Regions from separate parts of the Nocardiopsis rhodophaea genome, predicted to be linked through region 4. Evidence: predicted binding sites of a transcription regulator. Region 4 holds the regulator's gene; each other region holds the start of a gene.

What was found. Region 4 encodes HrcA, which represses chaperone genes, less so after heat shock. Its sites were predicted from a motif close to TTGGCACTCTCNNNNNGAGAGTGCCAA; they were not measured.
Region 1: groES (co-chaperone GroES) is a predicted target of HrcA. The motif match lies at 1,816-1,842, and genes of this name have one in related genera.
Region 2: ABD259_RS21665 (FmdB family zinc ribbon protein) is a predicted target of HrcA. The motif match lies at 2,578-2,604, and genes of this name have one in related genera.
Region 3: groL (chaperonin GroEL) is a predicted target of HrcA. The motif match lies at 1,825-1,851, and genes of this name have one in related genera.

The regions. Positions count from the first base shown of each region.
Region 1 covers NZ_BAAAPC010000007.1:26,899-32,034, reverse strand. The annotation lists gene ABD259_RS09375 (apolipoprotein A-IV repeat region-like domain-containing protein) at 1-109, opposite strand, end outside; gene ABD259_RS09370 (class I SAM-dependent methyltransferase) at 501-1,754, opposite strand; gene groES (co-chaperone GroES) at 1,947-2,255, shown strand; gene groL (chaperonin GroEL) at 2,370-3,989, shown strand; gene ABD259_RS09355 (sigma-70 family RNA polymerase sigma factor) at 4,204-4,791, shown strand; gene guaB (IMP dehydrogenase) at 5,076-5,136, shown strand, end outside.
Region 2 covers NZ_BAAAPC010000022.1:77,089-82,224, forward strand. The annotation lists gene glp (molybdotransferase-like divisome protein Glp) at 1-726, opposite strand, end outside; gene galU (UTP--glucose-1-phosphate uridylyltransferase GalU) at 791-1,708, opposite strand; gene ABD259_RS21660 (5-formyltetrahydrofolate cyclo-ligase) at 1,875-2,450, shown strand; gene ABD259_RS21665 (FmdB family zinc ribbon protein) at 2,619-2,975, shown strand; gene cpaB (Flp pilus assembly protein CpaB) at 3,227-3,868, shown strand; gene ABD259_RS21675 (MscL family protein) at 4,078-4,482, shown strand; gene ABD259_RS21680 (D-alanyl-D-alanine carboxypeptidase family protein) at 4,505-5,136, opposite strand, start outside.
Region 3 covers NZ_BAAAPC010000002.1:124,946-130,081, reverse strand. The annotation lists gene groL (chaperonin GroEL) at 33-1,658, opposite strand; gene ABD259_RS02500 (MoaD/ThiS family protein) at 1,994-2,272, opposite strand; gene thrC (threonine synthase) at 2,395-3,663, opposite strand; SAM riboswitch class I at 3,677-3,820, opposite strand; gene ABD259_RS02490 (alpha,alpha-trehalose-phosphate synthase (UDP-forming)) at 4,374-5,136, shown strand, end outside.
Region 4 covers NZ_BAAAPC010000006.1:198,036-203,171, forward strand. The annotation lists gene ABD259_RS08880 (SigE family RNA polymerase sigma factor) at 1-46, shown strand, start outside; gene ABD259_RS08885 (hypothetical protein) at 43-816, shown strand; gene ABD259_RS08890 (16S rRNA (uracil(1498)-N(3))-methyltransferase) at 826-1,578, opposite strand; gene dnaJ (molecular chaperone DnaJ) at 1,602-2,750, opposite strand; gene hrcA (heat-inducible transcriptional repressor HrcA) at 2,751-3,764, opposite strand; gene ABD259_RS08905 (DUF3097 domain-containing protein) at 4,020-4,820, shown strand; partial or broken gene ABD259_RS08910 (hypothetical protein) at 4,922-5,136, shown strand, end outside.

The DNA.
Region 1 (5,136 bases), on a different contig from region 4:
TCTGTTCCGAGACCTGGTCCTGCGCGGCCCGTGAGAGGAGGTCCCGCATTCGGTCGGAGATCCCGGTCTGACCTCCTCCATTGAGGAAGTTGTGATTCGACTGTTCCACCGAGGTGCTCCTTTGGCTCTGGCGCCCCAGTCCTGCTCCGACGGGAGGACGGGGGTGTTGTGGAGAGAATCGCCGGCACGGAAGTAACGGGGCGGGACCTGCCGACGTATTGCGTTCACATTCGGATGTCCGACGCCTACTCGCCGTAAGCCTGCGAGGCGTGGTGAACCAGAGTTCGTTAGGGGTTCACTCTCCGTCTGCACGGCCGACAGAGAATCCGGGAGTAGGGGGAATGGATGCAGTGGGGCTCAGTCTAACGACATGGACAGCGTTCACCGTGATCGAGTGGAAAAGACATCGGTTCCGGATGGAACACCGGCGTTCGTCACATTAGTACCGTCTGTCCCGTCAGTCACCCCCGCCCTTTTTGTGGAGTTGTCGGAAACTGTCTTTACGGGAAGGCCGTGACCTCGGAACACAGGAGGGCGAAGGGGCGCTCGCCGATCCTGGTGAGCACCACCACGGCCGACTCCGGCCCGGACGGCCGGAGATCCCGTCGCAGCTTTTCGACGTCGACGGCCGACCCGCGTTTCTTAATCGTTACGGTGCCGACGCGGCGTTCTCGGAGTGCGGAGCGCAGCCGTTTCAGGGAAAAGGGCAGGACGTCTCTCACTTCGTAGGCGCGCGAGAACGGCGTGGCGGCGAGCCGGTCGGACGTGATGTAGGCGATGTGCGGGTCGAGCAGGGCGCCGTCGATCTCCGCCGCCGCCTCGGCGACCAGATGGGCGCGGATCACCGCCCCGTCCGGCTCGTACAGGTAGCGGCCGGGCTCCGCCACCGGCGGAGCGCCCAGCGTAGGGTCGGCGGTCAGCATGGCCGGTTCCGCGCCCTCGCGCAGGAGCGTGGCCCGGCGGCCGCCGTCGCTCAGCCCCCCGAACCACAGCGCGGCCTCCTTCACCTCGCCGCCCACCGAGATCCACTCCGCCGCGCATCCCTCGGGGACGAGATCGTGCGGGATGCCCGGGGCCGCCTTCACGCACGCGGCCGACACGCCCTGGGCGAGCGCCATAACCTGGCTCCACGGCGGGGAGTAGGCGTCCGGGTCGAAGACACGGCCGCGCCTGCCCCGCCGCGCCGGGTCGCAGAACACCGCGTCATAGGCGCCGGGCGGGGTGGCGGTGACGTCGCCCTCCCGCGCATGGGCGCGCTCGCCCAGCCCCCGGGCCGCGATGTTGGCGTTGGCGACGGCCACCGTGAACGGATCGGCGTCGACACCCTCGACACGCAGCCCGGCCTCGGCCAGGCTCAGCAAATCGGCGCCGATCCCGCAGCCCAGGTCGCCGACGAGCGCTTCCCTCGGCACGGCGGCGGCGAAACGGCGGGCGCGGAGGGCGGCGACCGGGCGCCGGGTGGACTGCTCCAGCCCGTTGGGGGTGAAGTACATGCGCTCGGCCAGCTCGCCGAACTTCCCACGCGCGCGCCCGCGGAGGCGCGCCTGTGTGAGGGCCGCGCCGACCAGTTCGGACAGGTCCACCCCGAGGGCGTCGGTGCCCTCCACCGGCGCGCGGCGCAGCCGCGTGGCGACACCCAGCGGGTCGGCCTCGACCTCGGCAGGGTCCAGCGCCTCCAGTAGGCGCTGTCCGGCGGGCGTGAGCAGCGCTTCGAAAGCCGCGATATGAGCCGTGACCTGCCCGTTGCCCTGCACGCTCTTTTCCCCCTGTGACCTGTTGTTTGACGAGCCTCACGGGCACGACTAATGTTCCATACTGGCACTCTCAAGGGTAGAGTGCTAATCGCGACGAGGCCGGTCTGGCACCCGCGACGGCAGGCCGCCGTGGTCGCCCCTTTTACCAAGCATGACGTCTCGAACCATCGAATGAAGGGGGAGGTCACAACCGTGTCGACCGCCACCAAGACCGTGCTCAAGCCGCTTGAGGACCGCGTCGTCGTCAAGACGCTGGAGGCCGAGCAGACCACGGCGTCCGGCCTGGTCATCCCGGACACCGCCAAGGAGAAGCCGCAGGAGGGCGAGGTCCTCGCGGTGGGCCCGGGCCGCCTCGACGAGAAGGGCAACCGTGTCGCCCTCGACGTCAACGTGGGCGACGTCGTTCTGTACAGCAAGTACGGCGGCACCGAGGTCAAGTACAACAACGAGGAGTACCTCGTTCTCTCCGCCCGCGACCTGCTCGCGGTCGTCGAGAAGTAGGTCTCGGCATCCACTGAGGTCACCCATGTGACATCCCGCCCCGGCCGGCTCGCAGCCGGGCGGGGCGGTTCTCTTATTTTCCGACGTACTTGCACGGATTGAGGAAAGCTCACCATGCCGAAGATCCTGGAGTTCGAGGACGAGGCTCGCCGCGCCCTCGAGCGGGGCGTCGACAGCCTCGCCAACGCCGTGAAGGTGACGCTGGGCCCGCGTGGCCGCAACGTCGTCATCGACAAGAAGTTCGGCGCTCCGACCATCACCAACGACGGTGTGACCGTCGCCCGTGAGATCGAGCTGGAGGACCCCTACGAGGACCTGGGCGCCCAGCTCGTCAAGGAGGTCGCCACCAAGACCAACGACACCGCGGGCGACGGCACCACCACCGCCACCGTGCTCGCCCAGGCGCTCGTGCGCGAGGGCCTGCGCAGCGTGGCCGCCGGTGCGTCCCCGATGTCGCTGAAGAAGGGCATCGACGCCGCCGCGGCCCGCGTCTCCGAAGCGCTCGTGGAGCGCGCTCGCGAGGTCGGCGAGCGCGAGGACATCGCCTACGTCGCGACCAACTCCGCTCAGGACGAGCAGATCGGCGACATGATCGCCGAGGCCTTCGACAAGGTCGGCAAGGACGGTGTCATCACCGTCGAGGAGGCCCCGACCTTCGGCCTCGACCTCGACTTCACCGAGGGCATGCAGTTCGACAAGGGGTACATCTCGCCCTACTTCGTGACCGACGGCGACCGCCAGGAGGCGGTGCTGGAGGACGCGCAGATCCTGATCAACCAGGGCAAGATCTCCAGCCTCAACGAGCTGCTTCCGCTGCTGGAGAAAGTTGTCCAGAACAAGAAGCCGCTGCTGATCATCGCCGAGGACATCGAGGGCGACGCGCTCGGCGCGCTGGTCCTCAACAAGATCCGGGGCGCGCTCAACGTCGCCGCGGTCAAGGCCCCCGGCTTCGGCGAGCGTCGCAAGGCGATGCTGCAGGACATCGCCACCCTCACCGGCGGCCAGGTCATCGCCGAGGAGGTCGGCCTCACCCTGGAGAACGCCGAGCTCGACGTCCTGGGCTCCGCCCGTCGCATCACCATCACCAAGGACGCCACCACCATCGTCGACGGTGGCGGTGAGCAGTCGGCGGTCGACGACCGGGTCCGGCAGATCCGCAAGGAGATCGAGGCCAGCGACTCCGACTGGGACCGCGAGAAGCTGCAGGAGCGCCTGGCCAAGCTGGCCGGCGGCGTCTCCGTGCTGCGTGTCGGCGCGGCCACCGAGGTGGAGCTCAAGGAGAAGAAGCACCGCCTGGAGGACGCCATCTCGGCCACCCGCGCCGCGATCGAGGAGGGCATCGTCCCCGGCGGCGGCGCCTCCCTGGTGCACGCCGCCGCGGCCCTGGACGGCCTCAACCTGAGCGGCGACGAGGCCACCGGCGTGTCGATCGTCCGCAGGGCGCTCAACGAGCCGGCCCGCTGGATCGCCGAGAACGCGGGCGCCGAGGGCTACGTGGTCACCTACAAGATCGCCGAGCAGGAGAGCGGCCACGGCTACAACGCCGCCACCGGCGAGTACGGTGACCTCATGGCCCAGGGCATCATCGACCCGGTCAAGGTGACCCGCTCCGCGGTGCAGAACGCCGCCTCCATCGCCGGCATGCTGCTGACGACCGAGGCGCTGGTCGTCGACAAGCCGGAGGAAGAGGACGCGAACGCGGCCGGCGGTCACGGCCACGGTCACGGCCACTGATCTCCGCTGATCTCCGCCCCTCGGGGCGGTGAGGCGGCCCGCCGACGCGGGCGTCTGCCGTACCACGCGTGCCCTGGGTTCCCACTCGGGGCACGCGTGCCATTACCCGGCATTTCCCTTAAATGTGATCATTCTGTAGCCGCGGTTCGTGACTGGCGGGTCCACCGGCGGGGGCATCATTCGATACGTGACGGATCCACGCGGTGCGGGGGGCATGCTCGCGGAACGATCAGGTGCCCGACGGCACGACTCAGAATTGAGCCAGCTAACCACGCTGGCGGTCCAAGGTGATCATGGGGCGGTCGACTCCCTTATTCGGGAGGTGCGCCCCATGGTCGTCCGGTACTGCCGGGCGCGCCTGGCCCGCGTCTCGGGTTACGTACACTATTCCGATGACGTCGCGCAAGAGGTGTGCATCGCACTCCTGGCCGCGCTCCCCCGCTACGAGGACATGGGTCGGCCCTTCGCGTCGTTCGTGTTCGGGATCGCCGCGCACAAGGTGGCCGACGCCCTGCGCGGCTCCACCCGCGATGTTCCCACCGACGCGGTACCGGACTGTCCCGACGACGGTCCGGGGCCGGAGGAGGCCGCGGTGCGCACCGTCGAGGCGGAACGGGCCCGGGCACTGCTCAGTGAACTCCCCGAGCAGCAGCGTCGGCTGCTGGTCATGCGCGTGATTGCGGGTCTATCTGCTGATGAGACGGGACATGTTCTGGGAATGTCGGCCGGAGCGGTTCGGGTTGCCCAGCACCGAGCTCTTGCTCGGCTTCGGAAGGTGGCCGTGGCGAACCGCCTCATCTAGCCGTACCCACCACGCCCCGCTCCGTCCCGGTCCCCGCGGCCGTCGCTGCCCCTCCCGGATCCGCACCCGCGACCACTGCGCCTACGGCCGCGGCCTCCGCTGACAGGGGCGTCCTTCCGGTGACCACCCGTGCCGCACGCGACGCCGCGCCCGCACGGGTGTGATCCGTCCCACCGGGTGCCCGGTGTGACGTGGGTCGTCACCCCAGACGCAAGATGCGCGCCGGTCAGCGCCCTAGGATGAAAAAGACACGCGGGAGTGGTCGCAAGAGGGCGGAGGGCGTCATGACGTACATGAACACGGGGGACGGCGACAAGATTCTGCCGCCGGGACTCACCTACGACG
Region 2 (5,136 bases), on a different contig from region 4:
GGCCTGGAGCAGCACATCGTCGAGGGTGTCCAGGACGGTGGCGGGGTCGTCGCCGATGAAGCCGTGCCGGTAGGCGGTGCAGCCGGCGTCCTGTGCGGCCGCGGTCAGCATGAAGCTGTTCGACTCCCAGATCTGCCCGGGGCCCACCGGCCGCCCGGGTTCCACGAGCTCCTCCCCGGTCGACAGGACGACGACGCGCGGGCGCGGGTGGACCTGCACGGACTTGCGGCCGACGGCGGCGAGCACCCCCAGTTCGGCGGCGCCCAGGCGAACCCCGCTGCGCAGTACGGTCGTGCCTGTCTCGACGTCCTCGCCCGCTCTTCGGATGGCGTTGCCCTCACGCACGGAGCGGGTCATGGTCACGGTGACCTGGCCGCCGTCGGTCCACTCCACCGGCACCACCGCCGTGGCCCCCGAGGGCACGGGCGCCCCGGTCATGATGCGCGCGCAGTACCCGGAGCGGATCGCGTTGACGGAGGGGTCCCCGGCCGGGATGTCCGCGACCACCGGGAGCTGGACAGGGTCCTGCTCCGATGCTCCGGCGAGGTCGGCCGCCACCACCGCGTAGCCGTCCATCGAGGAGTTGTCGAATCTGGGCAGAGAGACCGGTGACGCCACCGGTTCGGCCAGCACGCCGCCATGTGCCCGCAGAAGGTCCAGCTCGATGGGGTCGAGCGGCTCGACCAGGTCCAGGACATCGGAGATGTGCTCTTCGACGGTCTTCATCGGCGTTCCCTCACCCGTTGCCATGGTCGGCCGCGCGGCCGGCGCCGCGGTGGCCCCTGTTCTGTCAGCTCCGCTGATTCGCCACGAAATCGCGCAGCCACGGCACGAGTTCCGCGGCGAGGTCGGGGCGGGCACATGCGAATTCCACCACAGTGCGAAGGTAATCGACCTTGTTGCCGGTGTCGTAGCGGTGTCCGCGGAACAGAACGCCGTGAACGGGACCCCCGTCCTCGGGCTTGCGCTTGGCGAGCTCGCGCAGGGCGTCGGTCAGCTGGATCTCGCCGCCGCGGCCGGGCGGCGTGTCGCGCAGCACGTCGAACACCATCGGGTCGCAGATGTAGCGTCCGATGATCGCCCAGCGGCTCGGCGCCTGATCGGCCGGGGGCTTTTCGACGAGGTCGGTGATGACGACGACATCGTCCTCGTCGGTGGCCTCGATCGCGGCACAGCCGTACAGCGAGACCTGCTCCGGCTCGACCTCCATGAGCGCGATGACGCTGCCGCCGTGGGTCTGGTGCACGTCGATCATCCGCTTGAGCAGCGCCTCGCGGCCCGCGATGATGTCGTCGCCCAGCAGCACGGCGAACGCCTCGTCTCCGGCGTGGGCCGCCGCGCACAGCACGGCGTGTCCGAGCCCGCGCGGTTCGCCCTGGCGGACGTAGTGGATCTGGGCCAGCTCGCTGGACTCGCGGACGGAGTTCAGCCGCTGGGTGTCGTTCTTGGCCCGCAGCGCCTCCTCCAGCTCGTAGGCGCGGTCGAAGTGGTCCTCGATGGAGCGCTTGCTGCGGCCAGTGATCATCAGGACGTCGTGGAGACCAGCGGCGACGGCCTCCTCGACGACGTACTGGATCGCCGGTTTGTCGACGATCGGCAGCATCTCCTTGGGGGTGGCCTTGGTCGCGGGAAGGAAGCGGGTCCCCAGCCCCGCGGCCGGCACCACGGCCTTGGTCACCGGGGGACGGACGGCTTGCGAATCAGTCATGTCGGCACTGTACGACGCCGTGGCGCTCGCGGGCGTGCTCTGACCTACCTGTCCAGGTGATTGGCGCCGGTAGAGGAGCTATGTCCGGTGCCTGTGCGGGCAGACGTTCACCCGACCTTCGACTCGCCCTCACCTTCCGGCGCGGGACTGCGACACTATCTGTGCCATGGACATCGAGGCGAAACGGGAGATGCGGCGCACGATCCTCGCCGCGCGACAAGCGATGCCGGAGACGCAGCGGGCCGAGGCGGGATCGGCGATCCGCGACGCCGTCACCGCCCTGCCCCAGCTGGGCATGGGCGGAACTGCGGCGGTCTACTACTCCGTGGGAACCGAGCCGGACACGCGCAAGCTCATCACCACCCTGTGGAAGCAGGGCACCTATGTCCTGCTGCCGATCTTCCTGCCCGGCGGGGACCTCGACTGGGCCGCCTATGACGGACCCGGCAGCCTGGCCCCGGCCGGGTACGGACTACTCGAACCGACAGGGCACCGCTACGGGCCCGACGCGGTGCGCAGGGCGGCCGTCGTGGTCTGCCCGGCGCTCGCGGTGGACCACGCGGGGCGGCGGCTCGGGCGTGGCGCCGGATGTTACGACAGGGCGCTGGCGCGCGTCGGGCCGAACACGCTGACCCTAGCAGTGATTTACGACACAGAGTTCGTGGAATCGGTGCCCTCCGAGGCGCACGATCGCCCGGTGCAGGCGGTGGTGACGCCGCAGCGTGGAGTCGTGCACTGCTGACAGCTGCGGCGTGGCGCGGGCCGACACGGAACAGGCCGGGGCGGAGGGGTGTTACAGGGATCGGCTTACGACCAGGAGCGGCGCTGCCCCGCCAATGTCGCGGCTTAGCCGTTCAACAGCGTAATATTTGGCAGTCGGTGGGCGAGAGTGCCAACAAGGAGGACGACAGTGCCTACGTACCAGTACGCATGCACCGAGTGCGACCACGGGATGGAGGTCGTACAGAAGTTCAGCGATGACTCGCTGACCGTGTGCCCGCAGTGCCAGGGGCGGCTCCGCAAGGTGTACTCGGCCGTGGGAATCGTCTTCAAGGGCTCCGGCTTCTACCGCACGGACAGCGGGACCAGCTCCGACAGCTCGGTGACGGCGGGCACGTCCGGCAACGGCCAGAGCGAGTCGGCGTCGTCCTCCACGTCCTCGGACGCGTCCTCGTCCACGTCTTCCTCTTCGACGTCCTCCTCGGGCTCGTCCTCCTCGGGCGGCTCGGAGAGCACGTCCAGCGCGCCCGCCGCAGCCGCGAGCTAGCCGCGCGCGCCACTCATCGGACCGGGGCTCCCCACGAGGGGAATCACCCCGGTCTTTGGTGTCTCAGCGGGCACTGAACGCGGGAGGCAACGCGGCCGGGCGGACCCCGCGTCGAGGCCGGACAGCGGCGGCCTAGCCGGAACCCGCCGACCCGGTCGGGGCTCGCTGGCGCGTCGTCCGCCGCCACCCTCGGCTCCCCCGCCTGTGGACAACGGCGACCGCTTCCACCACCGGCCGCCTACCGTCCAGGCATGACCACCCGACCTCCGCACCTCATCGTCCGGCTGGCCCGGTATCGGCGTCCCCTCGGCGCTCTCTGCGCCGCCTTCGCTCTCGCCGGGGCGGTGCTGCTGGTCCGTCCGCCACCGGATCCGACCACCGAGGTCCTCGTCGCCGCCCGCGACCTCACAGCGGAGTCGCCGCTCGCGTCCGCCGACCTCACGGTCCGCTCCCTTCCCTCACCTGTGGTGCCGGAGGGTGCGCTGCGCCCGGGGTCCGAGCCGGTCGGGGCCGGCCTCACCGGGCCGATGCGGCGCGGCGAGGTGCTCACCACCGCCCGCGTCGCCGATCCTCCCGCCCGCGAGTACGGGTCGGACATGGTGGCCGCCCCGGTCCGGGTCGCTGATCCGGGGGCGGTGGCGCTGCTGCGCCCGGGCCGCCGGGTCGACATCCTCTCCGCGGCGCCCGCTCCCGCAGCCGACCTCGACATCGCCCCCGCCCCCAGCGCGGAACGCGTGGTGTCGGACCGCCCGGTCATCGCGGTCCCGGAGGAGCCCGATTCCGCTTCCGGAGACGCGGGCGCGCTGATCCTGGTGGCGGTCACCGACGAGGAGGCACGGATTCTGGCAGGTCGGGCGGCTGCCGAGCGGCTGTCCATAACTATGCGAGGTTGACCCGTAACCTTCAGCGGTAGATCCTGGCCAGGCGCTTTACCGCTGTGGCGCAGCATGGCCCATGTGGACCGTGTGACTCCAGCATGGGCACAACACAACCCCCGTGGGCACCCGCGGCGACCGCGTCCCCCGAACTCCCCTTCGGTTCCGCCGCTCTTCCGCCCGGTGCCCGCACCCGTCAATCAGCGACCAGTTCAGGAGCATCCCCCATGGACGGATTCAAGAAGTTCCTTCTGCAGGGCAACCTCGTGCAGCTGGCGGTGGCCGTGGTCATCGGCGCCGTCTTCGCGGACCTGATCACCGCTTTCACCGAAGGGTTCATCACCCCGCTCATCGGCATCTTCGGCGGGGTCCCCGCGTTCGGTGACCTGTACTTCGAGATCAACGGCAGCCGCTTCCTCTACGGGGCGTTCATCGACGCCCTCATCGCGTTCCTGATCACCGCCGCGATCCTGTACTTCTTCGTGGTGCTGCCCGTGGCCAAGCTCATCGACCGCTTCGACAAGGAGGAGGAAGCCACCCACCGCAGCTGCCCGCAGTGCCGCAGCAGCATCGACCGCGCGGCAGCCCGGTGCGCCCACTGCACCAGCGAGGTCGTCCCCGAGACCGCGTGAGACCCTCCAGAGGGGCGCTTCGCTACTGCCCCTTCGCGGCCTTGTACTCCCAGTGCCAGGGCTCGAACGGGCTTGAGTAGGCCCACTGCGGGTGGTACCAGCCGAACCGCTGTGAGTTCTGCTCCAGCCAGTTGAACGGGGCCGAGCCCTGGTTCTGCACCCCGCCGCACAGGTCGACGGCCAGGCCCCAGCCGTGGTTGCTGGTGCCGGGGACCGCGGCGTTCCCGGGCGGCTGCTCGGCGTAGACCCGGTGCTGGTTGGCCAGGTCGCGGTACGAGCTGGTGAGGCACATCGACTTCCCGAAGCGCTCCTGGTAGGCCTCGTTCATCTTGAGGAAGTCAACGGCGGCATCAGCGCGCAGGTAGTGCCCGTCCTCGTAGAGCGCGCACAGCGCGTCCTTGGGCAGCAGCCCATTGGGATACCCGGAGGCGGCTTCGCCCTTGGAGGGGTCGCACTCCACGCCGGCCATGTAGGCGTCGACGGACAGCCCGCGGTCCTCAAGCTCCTTCATGAGCTTGTCGGTGCTCTCCTTGGACTTCTTCTTCAGCTTCTCCAGCTCGTCCTTGAGCTCGACCCTCTCCAGCTGGTTCGACGCCTGCAGCTCCTGCGCGTCGCTGGTCAGGGAGGCCTGCTTGGACCGCAGCTTGTTGGCCT
Region 3 (5,136 bases), on a different contig from region 4:
GACATGTTCGGACCCATGGGTCGCCGTGGGTCTTAGAAGTCCATGCCGCCCATGCCGGCGTCCGGAGCCGCCGGAGCGGCCTTCTCCGGCTTCTCGGCGATGACGGCCTCGGTGGTCAGGAACAGACCGGCGATGGAGGCCGCGTTCTGCAGCGCGGAGCGGGTGACCTTGGTCGGGTCGATGACGCCGTCCTTGAACAGGTCGGTGTAGTCGCCCGTGGCGGCGTTGAGGCCGACACCGGCCTCAAGGCCCCGGACCTTCTCCGCGACGACGCCGCCCTCAAGGCCGGCGTTGATCGCGATCTGCTTCAGCGGCTCCTCGATGGCGCGGCGGACGATGTCGGCACCGATGGCCTCGTCGCCCGACAGGTCCAGCTTCTCGAAGACCGGGACGCCCGCCTGCAGCAGCGCGACGCCACCACCGGGCAGGATGCCCTCCTCGACGGCGGCCTTGGCGTTGCGGACCGCGTCCTCGATGCGGTGCTTGCGCTCCTTGAGCTCCACCTCGGTGGCGGCACCGGCCTTGATGACGGCGACACCGCCGGCCAGGCGGGCCAGGCGCTCCTGGAGCTTCTCGCGGTCGTAGTCGGAGTCGGTGCGCTCGATCTCGGCACGGATCTCGTTGACGCGGCCGGAGATGGCGGTGGCGTCACCGGCACCGTCGACGATGGTGGTCTCGTCCTTGGTGACGACGACCTTGCGGGCGCGGCCCAGCATGTCGAGCTCGGTGTTCTCGAGCTTGAGGCCGACCTCCTCGGTGATGACCTGGCCGCCGGTCAGCACGGCGATGTCGCCGAGCTGGGCCTTGCGGCGGTCGCCGAAGCCCGGGGCCTTCACGGCCACGGACTTGAACACGCCCTTGATCTTGTTGACGACGAGGGTCTGCAGCGCGCCGCCCTCGATGTCCTCGGCGATGACCATCAGCGGACGGCCGGCCTGCAGGACCTTCTCCACGACCGGGAGGAACTCGTTGTTGTTGGAGATCTTGGAGTTGACGATGAGGATGTAGGGGTCCTCAAGGACCGTCTCCATGCGCTCAAGGTCGGTGGCGAAGTAGGGGGAGAGGTAGCCCTTGTCGAAGCGCATGCCCTCGGCGAGTTCGAGCTCCAGACCGAAGGTCTGCCCCTCCTCGACCGTGATGACGCCTTCCTTGCCGACCTTGTCCATCGCCTCGGCGATGACCTCGCCGATCTGCGCGTCGCTGGCGGAGATGGAGGCGGTGGAGGCGATCTGCTCCTTGGTCTCCACGTCCTTGGACAGGTTGGCCAGCTCCTCGCTGATGCGGGAGACGGCGGTCTCGATGCCGCGCTTCAGGCCGACCGGGTTGGCACCGGCCGCGACGTTGCGCAGGCCCTCGCGTACGAGCGCCTGGGCCAGCACGGTGGCGGTGGTGGTGCCGTCACCGGCGACGTCGTCGGTCTTCTTGGCGACCTCCTTGACGAGCTCGGCGCCGATCTTCTCCCAGGGGTCCTCCAGCTCGATCTCCTTGGCGATGGAGACACCGTCGTTGGTGATGGTCGGGGCGCCCCACTTCTTCTCAAGGACGACGTTGCGGCCCTTGGGGCCGAGCGTGACCTTGACGGCGTCCGCGAGCGTGTTCATGCCGCGCTCGAGGCCGCGCCGGGCTTCCTCTTCGAACGCGATCAGTTTGGCTGCCATAGAGTTCTTGTCCTCCCGTGACCGGGCTGATACGCGAGGGAACGAGAGCGACGCCCGCGACGGACGACCACGGCTTCGCCCGACAACCCGACTGCCGGAGACCGCGGCCTCATCGTCTCGATCCGGGGTTAGCACTCATCATGCCAGAGTGCTAACGACACCTTTTTTAGCACTCTCCATGGTCGAGTGCAAACGACTCGGCGAGACCGCGGAAACCGGGTTTCCCGCAGGTCAACCGGCATGTCGCACCCCTGGGAAGGCCCCTGAAAAACGCGAAAACCGCGCCCGCCGAAGGGGGAGGAGGGCGCGGTTTCCTGGGACGACGCGAAAGGGGCTCAGCAGCCCCCGGCGACCGCCGGGATGATCGAGATCTGCACCCCATTGGCGGTGGCGGTCGCCAGCCCGTCGGCGAAGCGGACGTCCTCGTCGCCCACGTACACGTTGACGAACCGGCGGATCTTGCCGGAGTCGTCGAGAATGCGCGCCTGGATCCCCGGGTAGTTGGCCTCCAGGTCGGCCAGGACCTCGGAGAGGGTGGCGCCCTCCGCCGTCACTTCGGCGGCGTCCTTGGTGTAGGTGCGGAGAATGGTCGGGACGCGAACACTGACGCTCATGGTTGTGGAAACTCCTGATCAGGTGTGATTCGCCGACGGGATCAGCGTGAGACGGCGGGGGACGTGGGCGGGGCCGCCCGGACGGCCGCGCGCGGTTCGGACACGGGAACGGGACGGCGGGGTCAGAGCAGCCCGGCGTCCTTGAACGCGTCCAGGGACGGCTTGATGGTCGCGGTGACGCCGGAGTCCACGGCGTTCAGTGTCTTGAGGCCGTCACCGGTGTTCAGCACGACGGTCTCGGCCCGCGGGTCAAGCGCCCCCTCGGCCACCAGCTTGCGCAGCACACCGGTGGTCACGCCCCCGGCGGTCTCGGCGAAGATGCCCTCGGTGCGGGCCAGCAGCTTGATGGAGTCGACGACCTCGGCGTCGCTCACGTGCACCACGGCCCCGCCGGTGCGCTTGCAGATGTCGAGCACGTAGGGCCCGTCGGCCGGGTTGCCGATCGCCAGCGACTTGGCGATGGTGTCGGGCTTGACCGGCTGGATGACGTCGTGCCCCCGCTCCCAGGCTTGGGCCACCGGGGAGCAGCCGGTGGCCTGCGCGCCGAAGACCTTGTAGGGCCGGTCCTCGACCAGGCCGAGCGCGATGAGCTCGCGGAACCCCTTGTCGATCTTGGTGAGCTGGGATCCCGAGGCGATCGGGATGACGATCTGCTCCGGCAGCCGCCAGCCGAGCTGCTCGGCGATCTCGTAGGCCAGCGTCTTGGAGCCCTCGGCGTAGTAAGGCCGCAGGTTGACGTTGACGAATCCCCAGTCCTCGCCCGCGGTGTCGCCGATGAGCTCCGAGCAGAAGCGGTTGACGTCGTCGTAGTTGCCGTCGATGGCCACGACCTTGCCGCCGTAGACCGCGGCCATGACCACCTTGCCCTCCTCCAGGCCCGCGGGGATGAACACGCAGGATGAGAACCCCGCGCGGGCCGCGGCGGCGCCCACGGCTCCGGCGAGGTTGCCGGTAGAGGAGCAGGACAGGGTGTGGAAGCCGAAGGTGCGCGCCGCCTCGACGGCCATGGCCACCACGCGGTCCTTGAAGGAGTGCGTGGGGTTCGCGGAGTCGTCCTTGACGTGCAGCGACTCTAGTCCCAGTTCGGCGGCTAGGCGGTCGGCGCGGACGAGCGGCGTCAGGCCGGGGTTCATGTTGGGCAGCGAGGCGACGTCGGCCGGGACGGGGAGCAGGCCGGCGTAGCGCCAGATGTTCTTGGGCCCGCGCTCGATGGACTCGCGGGTGACGGCGCCGAAGTCGTAGGCGATCTCCAGCGGGCCGAAACAGAATTCACAGGCGAAGCGCGGGCCGAGGCCGTAGCGCTCTCCACACTCCCGGCAGGACAGTGCGGCGGCGGGGCCGAAGGAGCGAGCGGTGGCGGCGGCTTCGTGTTCAGTGGCGGCAATCGCCATTGCGAGGCGTCTCCCCTCATCTTCCCCAGTGACCGATCTGGCCACGGGCCGGAGTTGGCACCTGCCTCGGCCGCCTCGCGGATTACAGCGAGAAACGCACACCGAGATGGTTGCCGGGGCTTCGCAGGGCCGGTCCCTCCACCCCTCTGGATGAGCAATATGAAGTTGTCACGACGTTGTCGGTGGACCCGGTGGGGATCCGCTGGCAACTGTAACGGACGGGCGCACCGCCTTTCCATGGAGGGTGACCTGGATAACATCAATCAGCTCACATGGTGAGACGACCTGTCCACCGCCACCGAGGCTGGCGTCCCGGACCTGCCACGGCTCCGCGCCCGCGCCATCCGCAGCCCTTGTTCCTTCCCCCTCCACCTCGACTCCCCGCGCCACCCAAGGTGTCGCGCCCCCGCACCCGCCCGACGCCGGTCGGATGCCCCGTGGGAGTATGTGCCGACGACCGACGCCGTTCGCCCTTTCGCCGAATTCGGGCAAGAGCAAACGCGGGTTTGCGCGCCGTCGCGACCGGCGAGACCTAGGGACACCCACGGGCGGTCGTCCTCGCGTACGGCCGTCCGTTGCAAGATGGTCGTGCACCGACAAAAGCTTTCCTATATATGTACATCCACCCGTTTCACTGAGCTTCATCCCGTTTCGTACGATTCGATGGACTCATTCCGTTTACGCCGTTCGCGCGAGAGGTGGTTGATCAGGTGGACAAGGCGCAGATCCTCGTCGCTTCCAACAGGGGGCCGGTGTCCTTCTCGGTCAATGCCGACGGGTCCCTCGACTACCGACGCGGAGGCGGCGGCCTGGTCTCCGGACTGAGCTCCGTCGCAGCCGACACCGACACCCTGTGGGTGTGCGCGGCCCTCTCCGACGCCGACCGCAAGGCCGCGGGCGGCGCCCCCGACGGGCGGCTGGACCGGGCCGGCTTCGACCTCGGCGGAATGCGCGTGCGCATGCTCGACATCCCGCCCGACGTCTTCGCCAACGCCTACACCGCGGTGGCCAACTCCACCCTCTGGTTCGTCCAGCACCTCCTCTACGACACCCCCAACAAGCCCGCCTACGCCACCGGGTTCCGCTCCCAGTGGGACGACTACCGCGCCTACAACTCCGCCTTTGCCGAGGCCCTGCTCACCGGCGCCGCCGACAACGCGCGCGTGGCCGTGCAGGACTATCACCTCGCGCTGGTTCCGCGACTCCTCCGCGGACGCCGCCCCGACCTGCGGATCGCGCACTTCTCACACACCCCGTGGGCGCCGCCCGAGTACTTCCGGATGCTGCCCACCGAGATCGGCCGCGAGCTGCTGGAAGGCATGCTCGGCGCCGACCACCTCGGCTTCCTCAGCCAACGCTGGGCCGACGCCTTCCTGCGCTGCTGCGAGGCGTTCCTGCGCGCCGACGTCGACTGGGCCAAGCGCACCGTCGAGTACGGCGGCCGGGTGATCGAGGTCGCCGTACACCCGCTCG
Region 4 (5,136 bases):
GCGGGGCATCGCCGCGCTCCGCACGGTTCTGGAGCAGACGACATGACCGACCCATACGACGAGGCCATCGACGAGCGCCTGCGCGCCATCCTGCGCGCCGAGGCCGACTCCGTCACGCCCTCTCCCGAGGGGCTGGAGAAGATCCGCGCCCGAACCGAGCAGCGCCGGGTGTGGTGGACCTTCGGCCTGCCCTGGATCCGTCCCGTCCTGGCCGTGGGCGCGGCGGCGCTCATCGCCGGGTCTGTTCTGATCGGCACCCCGCAGGTCCGCGAGCAGCTGCTGCCGTCGTCGCTGACCTCGCCGACCGCACCGAGCGACACCACGAGTGAGCGCGACAGCAGCGGGCGGGCCGCCGGCGAGCTGCGGGGTCCGGTCGCGCCGGATTCCGGAACGCGCGGGCAGGAGCCGGAGAACAGCCCGTCCCCGACCGGCCCCGAGGCCGAGGACGCCTCGCCCGATGACGGTGCGGCCAGCGACGGCGCGACGACGGCCGCCGCCTGCCCGCCCGGCCGTACCCCCAGCGGACGGCCGTCCGGGGACCCCGATCAGGGGGACGACTCCGACGACAAGGACGACGGTCAGGACTCCGGCGGAGGCACCGACCGCACCGCCTGCGTGCCGACCCAGGACCCCGACAGTCCCGACGGCACCGCGGACACCGACCCCGGCGGCACCGACACGGGTGACGGCGGGGACCAGGGCTCGGGCGGCGAGGACGACACCAGCAGCACACCGTCGCCCGACAGCGAGACAGGCCAGACCACCGAGGCGTCGGCTGAGTCGCCGGTACCGGCGACCGGCACCCCGGAGATGTAGCCGAACGCGCTACCAGCGGCCGCTGCGGGCCTGCAGCACGGCGAGCGCGGCGACGCCTGCGGTGGAGGTGCGCAGCACGGTCGGCCCGAGGAGGGCGCGCACGGCTCCGGCCTCGTCGAAGGCCCGCAGTTCGGCATCGGTGAATCCGCCCTCGGGGCCCACCACGATGACGATGCCGCTTGCGGGAGCATCCCCGGCCCCGCCTTCGGGGAGCTTGACCGCGGACAGCCGCTCCTCGGTGTCCTCGTGCAGGACGATGCCCAGGTCGGCGGCGGCGAGCAGGGCGGTCACGTCGCGGGTGGCCGCCAGATCGGCGACGTCGGGTATCCGGCTGCGCCGGGCCTGCTTGGCCGCCTCGCGGGCCGTGGCGCGCCACTTGGCCAGCGACTTGGCGGCACGCTCGGCCCTCCAACGGGTCACACAGCGCTCGGCCGACCACGGCACGATCGCGTCGACCCCGGCCTCGGTCATGACCTCGACCGACAGTTCGCCGCGGTCACCCTTGGGCAGCGCCTGCACGACCGTGATGGCCGGGCTGGGCCGCGGCTCGACGTGGCGCTCCCGGACCGCGCAGACGACGGAGTCCTTGGCGACGTCGGTGACCACGCAGCGTGCCCGCGTCCCCGCGCCGTCGACGAGATCCACGGTCTCGCCGACGGTGATACGTCGGACCACGGCCGCGTGCCGCCCCTCGGGTCCGGACAGCAGCACGCGGTCCTGGTCGAGCTCACCCGCCCCGGTCAGGAAAACCGGAGGTGTCAACGCAATCCCCTTGTTCTCGCCTGTTACCTGGCGCCGAAAGCGTCGCGCAGCTTGGAGAACAGGCCGCTGTGGCCCGGGCTGAACTTGCCCGGCGGCTGGTCCTCTCCTCGCAGCTCGGCGAACTTGCGCAGCAGCGCCTCCTGCTCCTCGTCGAGCTTGGCCGGCGTCTCCACGTCGACCTGGATCATCAGGTCGCCGCGTCCGTTGCCGTCGAGCCGCTTGCTGCCCCGGCCCGCCAGGGTGATGACGTGCCCGGAGTTGGTGCCCGGCCGCAGGTCGATCTCCTCGGTGCCGTCGAGCGTCTCGAAGGTGAACGAGGCGCCGAGGGCCGCCGCCGTCATGGGGACGGTGATCGTGCAGTGCAGGTCGTCGCCGCGCCGCTCGAAGATGGGGTGCGGACGCTGCACGATCTCCAGGAAGATGTCGCCGCGCGGGCCGCCGTTGGGGCCGACCTCACCCTCGCCGGCGAGCTGGATCTGGGTGCCGTCTTCGACGCCGGCCGGGATCTGCACCTTGCGGGTGACCTTCTCGCGGACACGGCCCTCGCCCGAGCAGTCGGCGCAGGGGTCGGTGATCACGCTGCCCTGGCCCGAGCACTGCGGGCAGGGGCGGGTGGTCATGACCTGGCCCAGGAACGAGCGCGCGACCTGGGAGACCTCACCGCGTCCCTGGCACATGTCGCAGGTGCGGCGGTGGGTGCCCTTGGCCGTCCCCTCGCCCTGGCAGGTGTCGCACAGGACGGCGGTGGGGAATGTCACGTCCTTGGTGACACCGAAGGCCGCCTCGGAGAGGTCGAGCTCGACGCGCACCTTGATGCTGCGTCCGCGGCGCACCCGGTCGCGCGGACCCCGTCCACCGCCCGGGTGACCGCCGCCGAAGAAGGCGTTCATGATGTCGTCGAAGGGGAAACCCGTCGCGCCGAAGCCGCCGGCTCCGGCACCCGCGCCGCCACCGGGCGCGAACGGGTCGGCGCCCATGTCGAACATGCGGCGCTTGTCGTCGTCGGAGAGGACCTCGTAGGCCTGCGTCACTTCCTTGAAGCGCTCCTGGGTGGCCGGGTCGGGGTTGACGTCCGGGTGCAGCTCACGGGCGAGTCGGCGGTAAGCCTTCTTGATCTCGTCCTTGGACGCGTCCCGGCGCACACCGAGGATCTCGTAATAGTCGTTCGCCACTTACTGCCCCGCCAAAATCGTGCCTACGTACCGAGCCACAGCGCGTACCGCTCCCATCGTTCCGGGGTAATCCATGCGTGTCGGACCGACCACACCGAGCTTGGCCAGCGAGTGATCACCGATCCCGTAACCAGCGGAGACGATCGAGGTCGATCTGAGGCCCTCATGGGAGTTCTCTTCGCCAATGCGTACCGTGAGCGAGGAGGGGTCCCCCGCCTCACCAAGCAAACGGATGAGGACCACGTTCTCTTCCAGCGCTTCGAGTACCTCCCGAAGGCTAGCCGAGAAATCCATCGCGGCGAGATTCGCCGTTCCCGCCAGGACGATCTTCTCCTCGCGGCTCTCCACAAGGCTTTCCAACAGGACCGACAGCACCGACGCCGCCATTCGCCGCTCGTCGGCGGGAACCAGCGAGGGCACATCGGCCACGGCGGGCGGAACATCGGTCAGCCACTTGCCGACCAGCAGCCGGTTGAGCAGAGTCCGGAGGTTTTCGACGCTGTCGTCGTCGACCCAGTCGAGGTGGTCGATCACCCGCTGCTCCACCCGTCCGGTGTCGGTGATCAACACCATCATCACGCGCTGCGGACCCAGCGGCACGAGTTCGACGTGCTGCACGGCCGAGCGGGTCAGAGACGGATACTGGACGATCGCCACCTGCCGGGTCAGCTGCGCGAGCAGTCGCACCGTGCGGGTCACGATCTCGTCAAGGTCGACGGCACCGCCGAGGAACGTCTCGATCGCCCTGCGTTCCGCCGCTGACAGGGGCTTGACCGTGGACAGACGGTCGACGAAGAGGCGGTAGCCCTTGTCGGTGGGGATCCGGCCGGCGCTGGTGTGCGGCTGGGTGATGTACCCCTCTTCTTCGAGAGCCACCATCTCATTGCGGATCGTCGCCGGTGAGACACCGAGGGTGTGCCGATCCGCCAAGGCCTTCGATCCCACGGGCTCCTTCGTGGACACGTAGTCCTCGACGATGGCACGCAGGACCGCGAGTTTCCGGTCGTCGAGCACGCGCTCACCTCCTGGCACTCCGTGGTCTTGAGTGCTAATTCTAGCCTCCATCGCAAGGTCGTTCCGGATTCGGACCGGCGGCGCGACCCCTGTCGGGCCCAGCCGCCCCGCGCCAGCGTCCGCGAACTGGGGAAGCTCGCACCCGGTTGACCGATGCCGCCACTACAATCCGGGGCCGTGCGCACCGACTCAGGCAATGACACCGGGACCGGTTCCGGATGGCGGTCCTATGGCGACCGCTACGGCGGCGACGTCCTGGCGGGCGACTGGCGCCGCCCCCGCAAGGGCCGGGTCGCCGAGGTCCCCATCGAGCGCGACCTCGTCGTGGAGTCCGCCGACGAGCGGTTCTGCGGAGCCGTGGTCGACTGGGACAAAACCACCGTCACCCTGGAAGACCGACACGGCGGGCGGAGAGTGTTCGACCTCACCCCGGCCGCCTTCCTGGTCGACGGAGCGCCCGCCACCCTCGTGCGCCCGGCAGCGGCATCGCGCGGGCCCGCCCGCAGCGCCTCCGGCTCGATCGCGGTCCAGCACGCGCGCTCCCGGGTGGCCAAGGAGGGTCGGATCTACGTGGAGGGCGTCCACGACGCCGAGCTCGTGGAGCGGGTGTGGGGCCACGATCTGCGCGTGGAGGGCGTGGTCGTCGAGTACCTGGAGGGGGTCGACCACCTGCCCGAGGTCGTGCGCGACTTCGCGCCCGGTCCGCATCGGCGGCTCGGCGTCCTGGTCGACCACCTGGTACCGGGCTCCAAGGAGAGCCGGATCGCCGCCGAGGTGACCTCACCGCACGTCCTGGTCGCGGGCCACCCCTTTGTCGACGTCTGGCAGGCGGTGAAGCCGTCCGTCCTGGGCATCGACGCCTGGCCGGAGGTGCCGCGCGGCATCCCGTGGAAGGAGGGGGTACTGCGGGCGCTGGGCAGCCGGGAGAAGCCGGGAGAAGCCTGGCGGCGCATCCTGGGATCGGTACGGTCGTATGCCGATCTGGAACCAGAACTCCTCGGGCGCGTCGAAGAACTGATCGACTTCGTTACCGCCCCGTACGTGGTGGAAGACTAGGGTCGCCTAGGAACCGACCGCGAGAACCGCTCGCGGTGCCCCTCGATCCCGGGCGGTCGGACGTGACGATCGGCCCAACGCAAGCGGCATACCCAAGGGACATGATGAGCGAGACCCCGCCCAACGGACCACACCCCCAGGACCGTCCGGCCGACGGCCAACCGGCGCCCGGCCCCACCCCTCCCGACGCGCACCCGGGCACGGGACAGGCGGGGACCGGTGGGCAGCCCGGCTACGGCCAGCACCCGCCGCAGCCCGGCTTCGCCCAGCCGTACCAGCAGCAGCCTCCGCAGGCCCCGCAGGGCTACGAGCAGCA